DNA from 2 places in the Streptomyces sp. NBC_00029 genome. Region 1 is predicted to be linked to the other one. Evidence: riboswitches for the same ligand, from Rfam matches in the RefSeq annotation. Region 1 holds a riboswitch; the other holds the start of a gene.
The links. A riboswitch is a leader RNA that binds a small molecule or an ion and turns the genes downstream of it on or off. The one in region 1 is predicted to bind guanidine.
Positions count from the first base shown of each region.

Region 2: another riboswitch for guanidine. It lies ahead of OG753_RS37325 (Ohr family peroxiredoxin); the one in region 1 lies ahead of OG753_RS17290 (multidrug efflux SMR transporter).

Region 1 is NZ_CP108292.1:3,670,221-3,674,656, reverse strand. Features, by position in the region: gene OG753_RS17310 (HNH endonuclease signature motif containing protein) at 1-210, opposite strand, end outside; gene bcp (thioredoxin-dependent thiol peroxidase) at 364-831, opposite strand; gene OG753_RS17300 (DUF3618 domain-containing protein) at 935-1,255, shown strand; gene OG753_RS17295 (co-chaperone GroES) at 1,299-1,640, shown strand; guanidine-III (ykkC-III) riboswitch at 1,727-1,798, shown strand; gene OG753_RS17290 (multidrug efflux SMR transporter) at 1,830-2,150, shown strand; gene OG753_RS17285 (transglycosylase domain-containing protein) at 2,175-4,436, opposite strand, start outside.
Region 2 is NZ_CP108292.1:8,117,211-8,121,646, forward strand. Features, by position in the region: gene OG753_RS37315 (helix-turn-helix transcriptional regulator) at 1-654, opposite strand, end outside; gene OG753_RS37320 (hypothetical protein) at 790-1,290, opposite strand; gene OG753_RS37325 (Ohr family peroxiredoxin) at 1,277-1,729, opposite strand; guanidine-III (ykkC-III) riboswitch at 1,805-1,867, opposite strand; gene OG753_RS37330 (hypothetical protein) at 2,022-2,237, shown strand; gene OG753_RS37335 (SDR family oxidoreductase) at 2,420-3,277, shown strand; gene OG753_RS37340 (hypothetical protein) at 3,312-3,503, opposite strand; gene OG753_RS37345 (hypothetical protein) at 3,607-3,813, opposite strand; gene OG753_RS37350 (cellulose binding domain-containing protein) at 4,102-4,436, opposite strand, start outside.

The DNA of each region.
Region 1 (4,436 bases):
CACGGCCTCCGCCAGAACCTCCCTCGTCCACTTCACCCCTTCCGCCTCGAAGTGGGACACGTTCACGCCCAGCTTCCGCATGCGGTCGTGCAGATAGCGCCGCGAGCCGCTCTTCGGGTCGACCCCCAGCTTCTCCAGTGCCTCCGACAGCGTGCGCGACGTACGCGCCGCCTCCGCGAGGCGTTCCTTCGTGTACGGGCTGATCGGCATGCCCGCCCCTCTCCGTGCTCTGTTCGGCCGCGCGTGCGGCTCTCGTACGGAGTAACGCACCGGTTGGCGGACGGTTACGGGCTGTTTCGTCCGATAAGCGGAGCGGCCCGCACCGGTGGGGGTGCGGGCCGCTTCCGTACGGGAGGGCGGGGGTCAGAGGCCCAGGTCCTTGATGATTTTGGCTACGTGGCCCGTGGCCTTGACGTTGTAGAAGGCGTGCTCGACCTTGCCCTGCTCGTCGACGACCACCGTGGAGCGGATGACGCCCGTGACCGTCTTGCCGTACAGCTTCTTCTCGCCGTACGCCCCGTACGCCGTCAGCGTCTCCTTCTCCGGGTCGCTGACCAGGGTGACCTTCAGGTCCTCCTTCTCGCGGAACTTCGCCAGCTTCTCCGGCTTGTCCGGGGACACGCCGATGACGTCGTAGCCGTGGCCCGTCAGGAAGGACAGGTTGTCCGTGAAGTCGCAGGCCTGCTTCGTGCAGCCCGGCGTCAGCGCGGACGGGTAGAAGTACACGATCACCTTGCGGCCCTTGTGGTCGGCGAGCGAGATCTCGTTGCCGTCCGCGTCGGGCAGGGTGAAGGCGGGGGCGGTGTCGCCCGGCTGGAGTCGCTCGCTCATCTTGACTGCTCCTCGGGAGGGGATCGGTATGCCATGAGACTAAGCTGACAGACTGTTCATGGCGGACTACGCCCCACAGGACCACGACGACGGAGGCAGCGCGGTGTCGGAAGCCAGGACCCCCGCACAGATCGAGGCGGACATCGTCCGCCGCCGCGAGCAGCTCGCCGAGACGCTCGACGAGATCGGCGTGCGCATGCACCCGAAGACGATCATCGGGGATGCGAAGGCCCGGGTCGCCTCGACCGTCGACCACACCGCCGGGCGGGCCTTCGCCACGGTGAACCGGATCGTGACGGACCTGCGGGACGGCCTGCGCGACGACGACGGGGCTCCGCGCATCGACCGGATCGTGCCCGTCGCCCTGGTCGCGGTGGGCGTGGTCGGCCTGCTCGTGGTGTCGGCGCGCCGTAGGCGCGGATGACCCTGAGCGGTACGGAGCGGGTACGGACAGGTAGGTTCGGGGCGTGAGCGAGAACACCACCCACGACAAGCTACCCATTCGCATGCTGCACGACCGCGTGCTCGTGAAGTCCGACCTGCCGGAGGGCGAGCGTCGCTCGGGCGGCGGCATCCTGATTCCTGCGACGGCCGCGGTGGGCAAGCGGCTGGCCTGGGCCGAGGTGGTCGCCGTCGGTCAGAACGTCCGGACGGTCGAGCCCGGTGACCGGGTGCTGTACGACCCCGAGGACCGTGCCGAGGTCGAGGTGCGGGGCGCGACGTACGTGCTGATGCGCGAGCGGGACCTGCACGCCGTGGCCGCGGAGCGGCTGGAGGGGTCGGAGGACTCCACCGGGCTGTACCTGTAGCAGGGAAGCAGGGAAGCAGGGAAGCAGGGAAGCAGGGGGAGCAGAGAAGCGGGAAGGGGCTGGTGGCCCAGGTCACCGGCCCTTTTTGCTGCCCTTTGCTACGGTGGGGGAGAACCCCGACGAGACGCGCCGTACCGGGTACGACAAGACGACGCACCCCGTATCGCTCGATGTCTCGGAGGTGCCGTCATGGCATGGGTTCTTCTTCTCGTCGCCGGTCTGCTCGAGGTCGGCTGGTCGATCGGCATGAAGTTCACCGAAGGTTTCACCCGGCTGTGGCCCAGTGTGTTCACGGGCGCCGGGATCGTCGCGAGCATGGTGCTGCTGTCCTACGCCGCGAAGACCCTGCCCATCGGTACGGCGTACGGGGTGTGGGTGGGCATCGGCGCCGCCGGTGCGGCCGTGCTCGGTATGGCGGTGCTGGGTGAGCCCGTCACCGCCGCCCGGATCTTCTTCATCTGTCTGCTGCTGGTCGCCGTGGTGGGGCTGAAGGCGACCTCCGGTCACTGACCGGCCCGCTGGTCGGCCGGCCCGCTATTCGAGGAACGCCGACGGCGGGCGCAGGCCTTCCGCCGGGCCGCCGTCGCTTCCCTCCGTACCTCCCTGGGCGCTGCCCTGTGTGCCTTGTGTGCCCTGTGTGGTGCCGCCCTGGTCGCCGCCCTGGGTGGTGCCCGCGTTGTCCTGGCCTCCGTTGTCCTGGCCCGAGTTCGTGCGGCCGCCGTTGTCCTGGCCGCCCTGGTTCTGGCCGCCGTTGTTCTGTCCGCCCTGGTTGCGGCCGCCCGTCGGGTTCGAGGGCGTGGGCCGGGTCGGGCGTTGCGGAGCGCTGGGTGAGGGTTCGCCCGTCGTTTCCTGCGGCGGTTCGGACTCCGGGCTGGGGGGCGGCGGGGGCTGTGCGGCGCCGGGCTGGAGTTCCAGGTCGAAGTCGACGGGGTCGGTGCCCTCCAGGGCGGTCTTGGTGTAGGCGGCCCAGATCCGGGCGGGGTATCCGCCGCCGCCGATGCGGGACTCGCCGAGGGCGCCGTAGAGGGACTGCAGGGTTCCGGTGTCGGGGTCCTGGCCCATCATCGAGACCACCGTCACCAGCTCCGGGGTGTAGGCCGCGAACCAGGCCGAGCGGTCCAGTTCGCCGGTGCCGGTCTTGCCCGCGGCCGGGTGGCCGGCGGCGAGGGCTGCCGTACCGGTGCCGTTGTCCACGACGCTGACCAGCATGGACGTGGTGGTGTCGGCGGCTTCGCGGCTGATGGCCCGGGTGGGGGTGCGCTCGGGCAGGTTGATGGTGTCGTCGCCCTTGGTGATCTTCTCCACGAGGGTGTAGGGGGTGCGGCGGCCGTGGTCGGCGAGGGTGGCGTACGCCTGGGCCATGTCCAGGACGCTGGCCTGGAGGGTGCCGAGTGCCATGGCCGGGCCGGTCACGAAGTTGGGGGTGTTCTCGGGGATGCCGAGGTCGATGGCGGTCTGTTTGACCTCGGCGGTGCCGACGTCGACGGCCATCTGTGCGTAGACGGCGTTGACGGAGAGGTCGGTGGCGGTGTTGACGGAGATGTTGCCGTAGGAGACCTGGCCCTCGTTCTCGGGGGCGAAGCGGATGCGGCCGCCGACGACCGGGCGTTTGTTGTCGCCGTTGTAGATCGTGTTCGGGGTGATCCGGCGGCCGTCCTGGGTGCGGGAGTCGTTCTCGGAGGCGGCGGCGAAGACGAACGGCTTGAAGGTGGAGGCGACCTGGTAGTCGTGCCGGGTCGCGTTGTTCACGTACTGCTTGGTGTAGTCGATGCCGCCGTACATGGCGACGACCTTGCCGGTGGTGGGTTCGATGGAGACGCCGCCGGTCCGGACCAGCCGGTCCGCCTTGCGCGTCTCGGGTTCGAGTCTGCCGACCATCTGTTCGTCGACGGCGTCGACGAAGGCGGTCTGGCGGCGCTTGTCGATGGTGGACGTGATGCGGTAGCCGCCCTCGGCGAGGGTCTTGTCGTCGAGGATCTTGTTCTCGACGATGTAGTCCTTGATCGCTTCCACGAGGTAGCCGCGCTGGCCGGACAGGCCGGCGGCCGCGCGGGCCTTGCCCGGCTCGGGGAACCGGGTCGTCGCGCGTTCGGCGGCGGGCAGCCAGTCCTTCTTGACCATGCCGTCGAGTACGTAGTTCCAGCGGGCGAGCGCGCGGGGGCGGCTCTGGGGGTGGGAGACGACGTCGAAGGCGCTGGGGGAGTTGAGGAGGGTGGCGAGGTAGGCGCCCTCGGCGGTGGTGAGCCTGCCGACGTCCTTGCCGTAGTAGGCCTGGGCGGCGGCCTGGATGCCGTAGGCGTTGCGGCCGAAGTAGCTGGTGTTCAGATACCCCTCGAGGATGTAGTTCTTCGACTTCTCGCGACCGAGTTTGATCGCGATGAAGAACTCCTTCACCTTGCGCTTGATCGTCTGTTCCTGGCCCAAGTAGTAGTTCTTGACGTACTGCTGAGTGATGGTCGAACCGGACTGGGTGCCCTTGCCGGTCGCGGTGTTCCAGGCGGCACGGATCATGGCCTTGGGATCCACCGCCCGTTCGGAGTAGAAGTCCCGGTCCTCGGCGGCGAGTACGGCCTCCTGCACGGTCCGCGGGATCTGCGAGAGCGGCACGTTGACGCGGTTGACCTCGCCGTCGCGGGCGATCTGGGAGCCGTCGGAGTAGAGGTAGACGTTCGATTGCGCGGTGGCGGCGGCGTTGGCCGGCGGGATGTCGACCAGCAGGTAGCCGGCCACGAGGGCGCCGCCGAGCAGCAGGGCGACCAGCAGGACACCGCCCAGGACCATGCGCCAGGTGGGCAG
Region 2 (4,436 bases), 4.4 Mb from region 1:
GGTGTCGCTGTGTGCGTCGCGCGTGTCCGCCGGGGTGGCCCGGTCGGCCCGGGCGCTGTTCGGCAAGGTCCGGAGCACCGTGGCCGCGAGGTGCTGGACGGCTGTGGACACCAGCAGGTCGTCGCCGTCGCCGTCGCCGTCACCGTCGGCGTACGCGGCGGTGTCGTCGAGGACGTGGTCGCGGAGGTAGGCAACGGCCGCGCCGAGCCGCCGGTTCTCGGCCGGACCGACCGGCCGGGCCCCGGTGATCCGTACGTCCTTCTCCCCCGGCAGTGAGGCGACCCGGTTCAGCAGGCGGGGGTCGAACATCGTGATCGTGTACCGGGCCGCGCGGACCTGCCCCTCGTAGGGCCGGTCGTGGGGGGCGAGGAGGAAGGTCTCGCCGGGACCGTAGATCTCCTCGCGGCCGCCGGTGGTGTCCACGATGCTGCCGCTGTGCATCGTTACCAGGCACACTTTGCCCAGGCAGCCCGCGTCGTAGCCCATCGTGTAGCCGAACGACAGACGGTCCACGCTGAGCCCGCCGACCGCGGTACGGGAGATCCGCGCCCTGGTGTCGGCGGGGCGGCCGCCGATCTGCATGGGGGTGTACGCGGAGGACAGGAAAGCCTCCGTGGCCCCGAGGTCACCGCTCTCGAACAACAGGTGCGTCATCCGAGCCCTCCCTCACCGGTCTGCTCGGCGTGGCCTGCCGACGTCATTCGCCTGTCAGTATGCCGTGGCCCGGGCGGGAGGGGTGGGCCGAGGGGGTGCCCGGCGGGCCCTCACCGGGCGGGAGCGGTACGGGGGTTACAGCCGCCAGTACGCGCCGGCGCGGGAATCGACGTGCACCACGTGGCGTCCGACGCGCACCACGTGATGGTCCTGGCCGGACCAGGAGCCGCAGACGCCGTCGGCGTCGGCGTCGGGCAGAGGGGTCCAGATCTCCAGGAAGGTGGAGCCGTCCGGGTTCGTGCCCCGCTCGACGAGGTTCGCACCGTCCCACCGGAAGGTACCGGCGTCCTCGCCCGGCTCGCCAGTGAGGTGGTGGAAGTGCACCTGGGAGCCGTCGAAGGACGTCGTACCTGCGAAGCCGCGGCTGTCGGCGTAGTACGACCCGGCCTGCAGCCACACCACTTCGCGGTCCTCGGCGAGGGGTCCGCCGTTGCGGCTGATGCCGCGCCGCAGCCAGGCGCCGTGGTCGGGCACGCGGACGCCGGGCACGTCCGGGCCGTCCGGGCCGTCCGGGCCGTCCGGGAGGTCCGGGAGGTCCGGCCGGCGCCCGGCCGGCCCGGGCTCAGGCGCGGTCATCGGCGGCGGGCTCGTCCACGGCCAGGAGCGTCAGCGGCACGTTGCCGCGCACGGCCTGCGAGTACGGGCAGACCGCGTCGGCCCGGTGGAGCAGGGGCTGGAGGTCCGCCGCCCGCCACCCGGGCAGGCCGACGGTGAGGGTCACCGCGAGGCCGTAGCCGGCGGGTGTGTCCGTGGTGCCGAGCTCCACCTCGCAGGCCACCCGCGCGGCGGAGGCGTCCGCCCCGAACTCGGCGGCGACCTCCGCGAGCGCGGAGGTGAAGCAGGCGGCGAAACCGGCCGCGAACAGCTGCTCGGGGTTGGTGGTGCCGGGCACCTTCTTGCGCGGCGGGGCCAGGCGTACGTCCAGGCGTCCGTCGTCCGTGCGGACGGATCCGGTACGGCCCCCCGCGGCGTGTGCGGTCGTCCGGTACAGGCTGCGGGTGCGTGGCACGGTCATGGCGTTCGGCCCATCTTGCTCGACGAGGACACTGCCCGGGTACGGACAGCGGACGGCGCTGCTCGTGCAGCACCTCGCGCGTCGTCGTGCGTAACCGGGTACGGCGCATCTCGTCCGGGGCCTTGGACCGGCCGCCGGACAATCTAGCAACGAGGGCCGCGGTCCGGGGGCACCCCCCGCGGTGAAGTTCCTCACCCGGCCGCCTACCCGCCGGACCTGCGGGCGGCGGGTAGGCGGCCGGGTGGGTGCGTTGTGGCCGCGGCCCGCTTCCTAGACTCGACCCGTGGACGCGATGAGATGCACGTACTGCGATGCCGTCGGCCTGGAGCCGGGTTTTGTCGAGGACACGGGGGAGGGGGCCCGGGGGTACGCGCGCTGGATCGCCGGGCCGCTGGAACGCGGTCTGTTCGGCGGTGCCAAACGGCTGGGCAGGCCCCGGCGGCGCATCGAGGCGTACCGCTGCCCGCGCTGCTCCCACCTGGAGCTCTTTGCGACCGACCCCGTCTGAGGACGTCCTGGCCCGGCGGCGGCCCGGGGGTGGTCCGGGGGTGGGGCCGCGCTCTGCGCGCCCGTACGTGCGCCCGCGCGCCTCCGCACGCCCCCGCGGGAGGGGATGACCGCGGAGGGCCGCCCCCCGACGATGGCCGTCATCACCACGGTCCGGAACAACTCACTCGTCACGGGGGAACGATGGGACGACGCTGGCTGGTCACGGGATGCTCCTCCGGCCTCGGGCACGCGCTGGCCACGGCCGCGGCCCGGGCAGGGGACGAACTGGCTGTCACCGCCCGCAAGACCGCAGACCTGGAGGACCTCGCGGCCGCCTGGCCCGGCCGCATCGTCCCGGTGCCGCTCGAACTGCGGGACGCCGCCTCCTGCGAGGAGGCCGTCCGTAGCGCCGTCGACCGTCTCGGCGGCATCGACATCCTCGTCAACAACGCGGGCATCGGAATGTTCGGTGCGGTCGAGGAGGTCTCGGACACCGAACTGCGCGACCAGTTGGAGACCCTGGTCGTGGGCCCGTGGCGGCTCACCCGGCTCGTCCTGCCGCTGATGCGCGCCCAGGGCCACGGCCACATCGTCAACATCTCCTCCGTGGTCGGCCGGATCGCCTTCCCGGGCCTGGGTGCCTACGTCGCCGGGAAGCACGCCCTGGAAGGCATGAGCCAGACCCTGGCCGTCGAGGCGGCCCCGCACAACATCCGCGTCACGGTGGTGGAGCCGGGGATGTTCGCCACCCGCTACGGCACGTCCATGGCCCAGTCGCAGCGTCGGGTCCCGGCCTACGACGTGACGAACCGCGAGATGCTCGAGGGCGCCCGCGGTCTCGCGGAGAACCCGGAGACCGGGCGCCCCGAGGACTTCGCCGCGCGGGTCCTCGACATCGTCGCGGCCCAGGGACCCACGCCGTTGCGGATCCCCGTCGGCGACGACGCCTACGGCTACCTGGAGCTGGCCGAGGAGGCCTCCCGCGAGGAGTTCGCCGCGGCCCGGATCCTCGCGCAGGGCCCGCTCGTGCCCCAGCTCCCGCCCCCGCCGTCGGTCTGACGGCGGGGGCGGGCGGCCGCAGTCCGTCCCGCCGTCAGCGCGCGTGGTGCTGGATGCCCCGCTGCGGGGGTACCCGGTTCGACCGGGGAGTGCGCGAGCGGCGGTGCCCGGCCCGCTGTCGGCGGCCCGGGAAGGGGTTGCGCCGGACGGTGGCGCTGGGGGCCGCGATCAGAAGTCCGACAACTGCGAGGACCACGACGAGGATGAGCACGGTGCCGAGGGTCATGTTCCTGCCTTCCGTCGGGTATTGACTGCCTGTCACTACTTCTTGTTACCGAATTTCGGGCCGCTAAACACAGAGGGTTACCGGACGTGCCGTCATGGGGGCCTCAGCGGCCCGGGGCGGCACGGATCGTCAGGCCGTGGAGACGGCGCGGACGATGCATTTCCCAGCAGGCCAGGGCCGTGAGGGTGACGGGGGCTCCGAGGATGAACAGGGCCCTGGCGCCCGCCGGGACCTGGGGGTGGGCGCCGGTGATGACGTCCAGGAGGGCCATCCCCCACACCAGGACGCCGGCCAGCACCGGCGGCACCACCTCGTGGAAGTTCGGCGGTACGGAAGACGTGCACGAGGGACAGGACGATGCCGTAGAGGGCGATCCTTCCGGGCGGCCCGACGGCGTTGTAGGTGACCATCAGGCCCACCAGGGTGCCGAGTCCCGGCCCGGTCCGCCACCGCTGGAGCCTGCGGACCGCAGGTCGGTCACGAGGCCCGGGCGCGGGGGACGGTCACGAGGGACGGGCGCGACGGCGGAGCCGACGGGTCTCACCGCCGCCGCGGTACCCGTCGGCCGCCGTTCGGGCCTCGAGCGGCGCGCGAGCGGCTACTTGAGCGCCGAGAACGCCTTGGTGAAGGCCAGCGGTTCCTGGAGGATGGAACTGCACGTCGCATCCGCGTGGTTGACCGCACCGGCCGCGCACTGCTTGTCGCGCGTGGAGGACCACATGGCCAGCCGGCCGATTCCCTTCGACGCCGCGAAGCCCACGAGCTGCGTCGCGTCCTCCACCGTGAAGATCTCGCTCACGACGTCGTTGACGCCGATCATCGGGGTGACGGCCACGGCCTTCCACGCCGCAGCGTCGGAGAGCCCGAGCACGCCCTTGATCTGCGCCTGGGTGGCGGTCGCGGCCGAGATCGCGTACTGCCCCATGTCCCCGC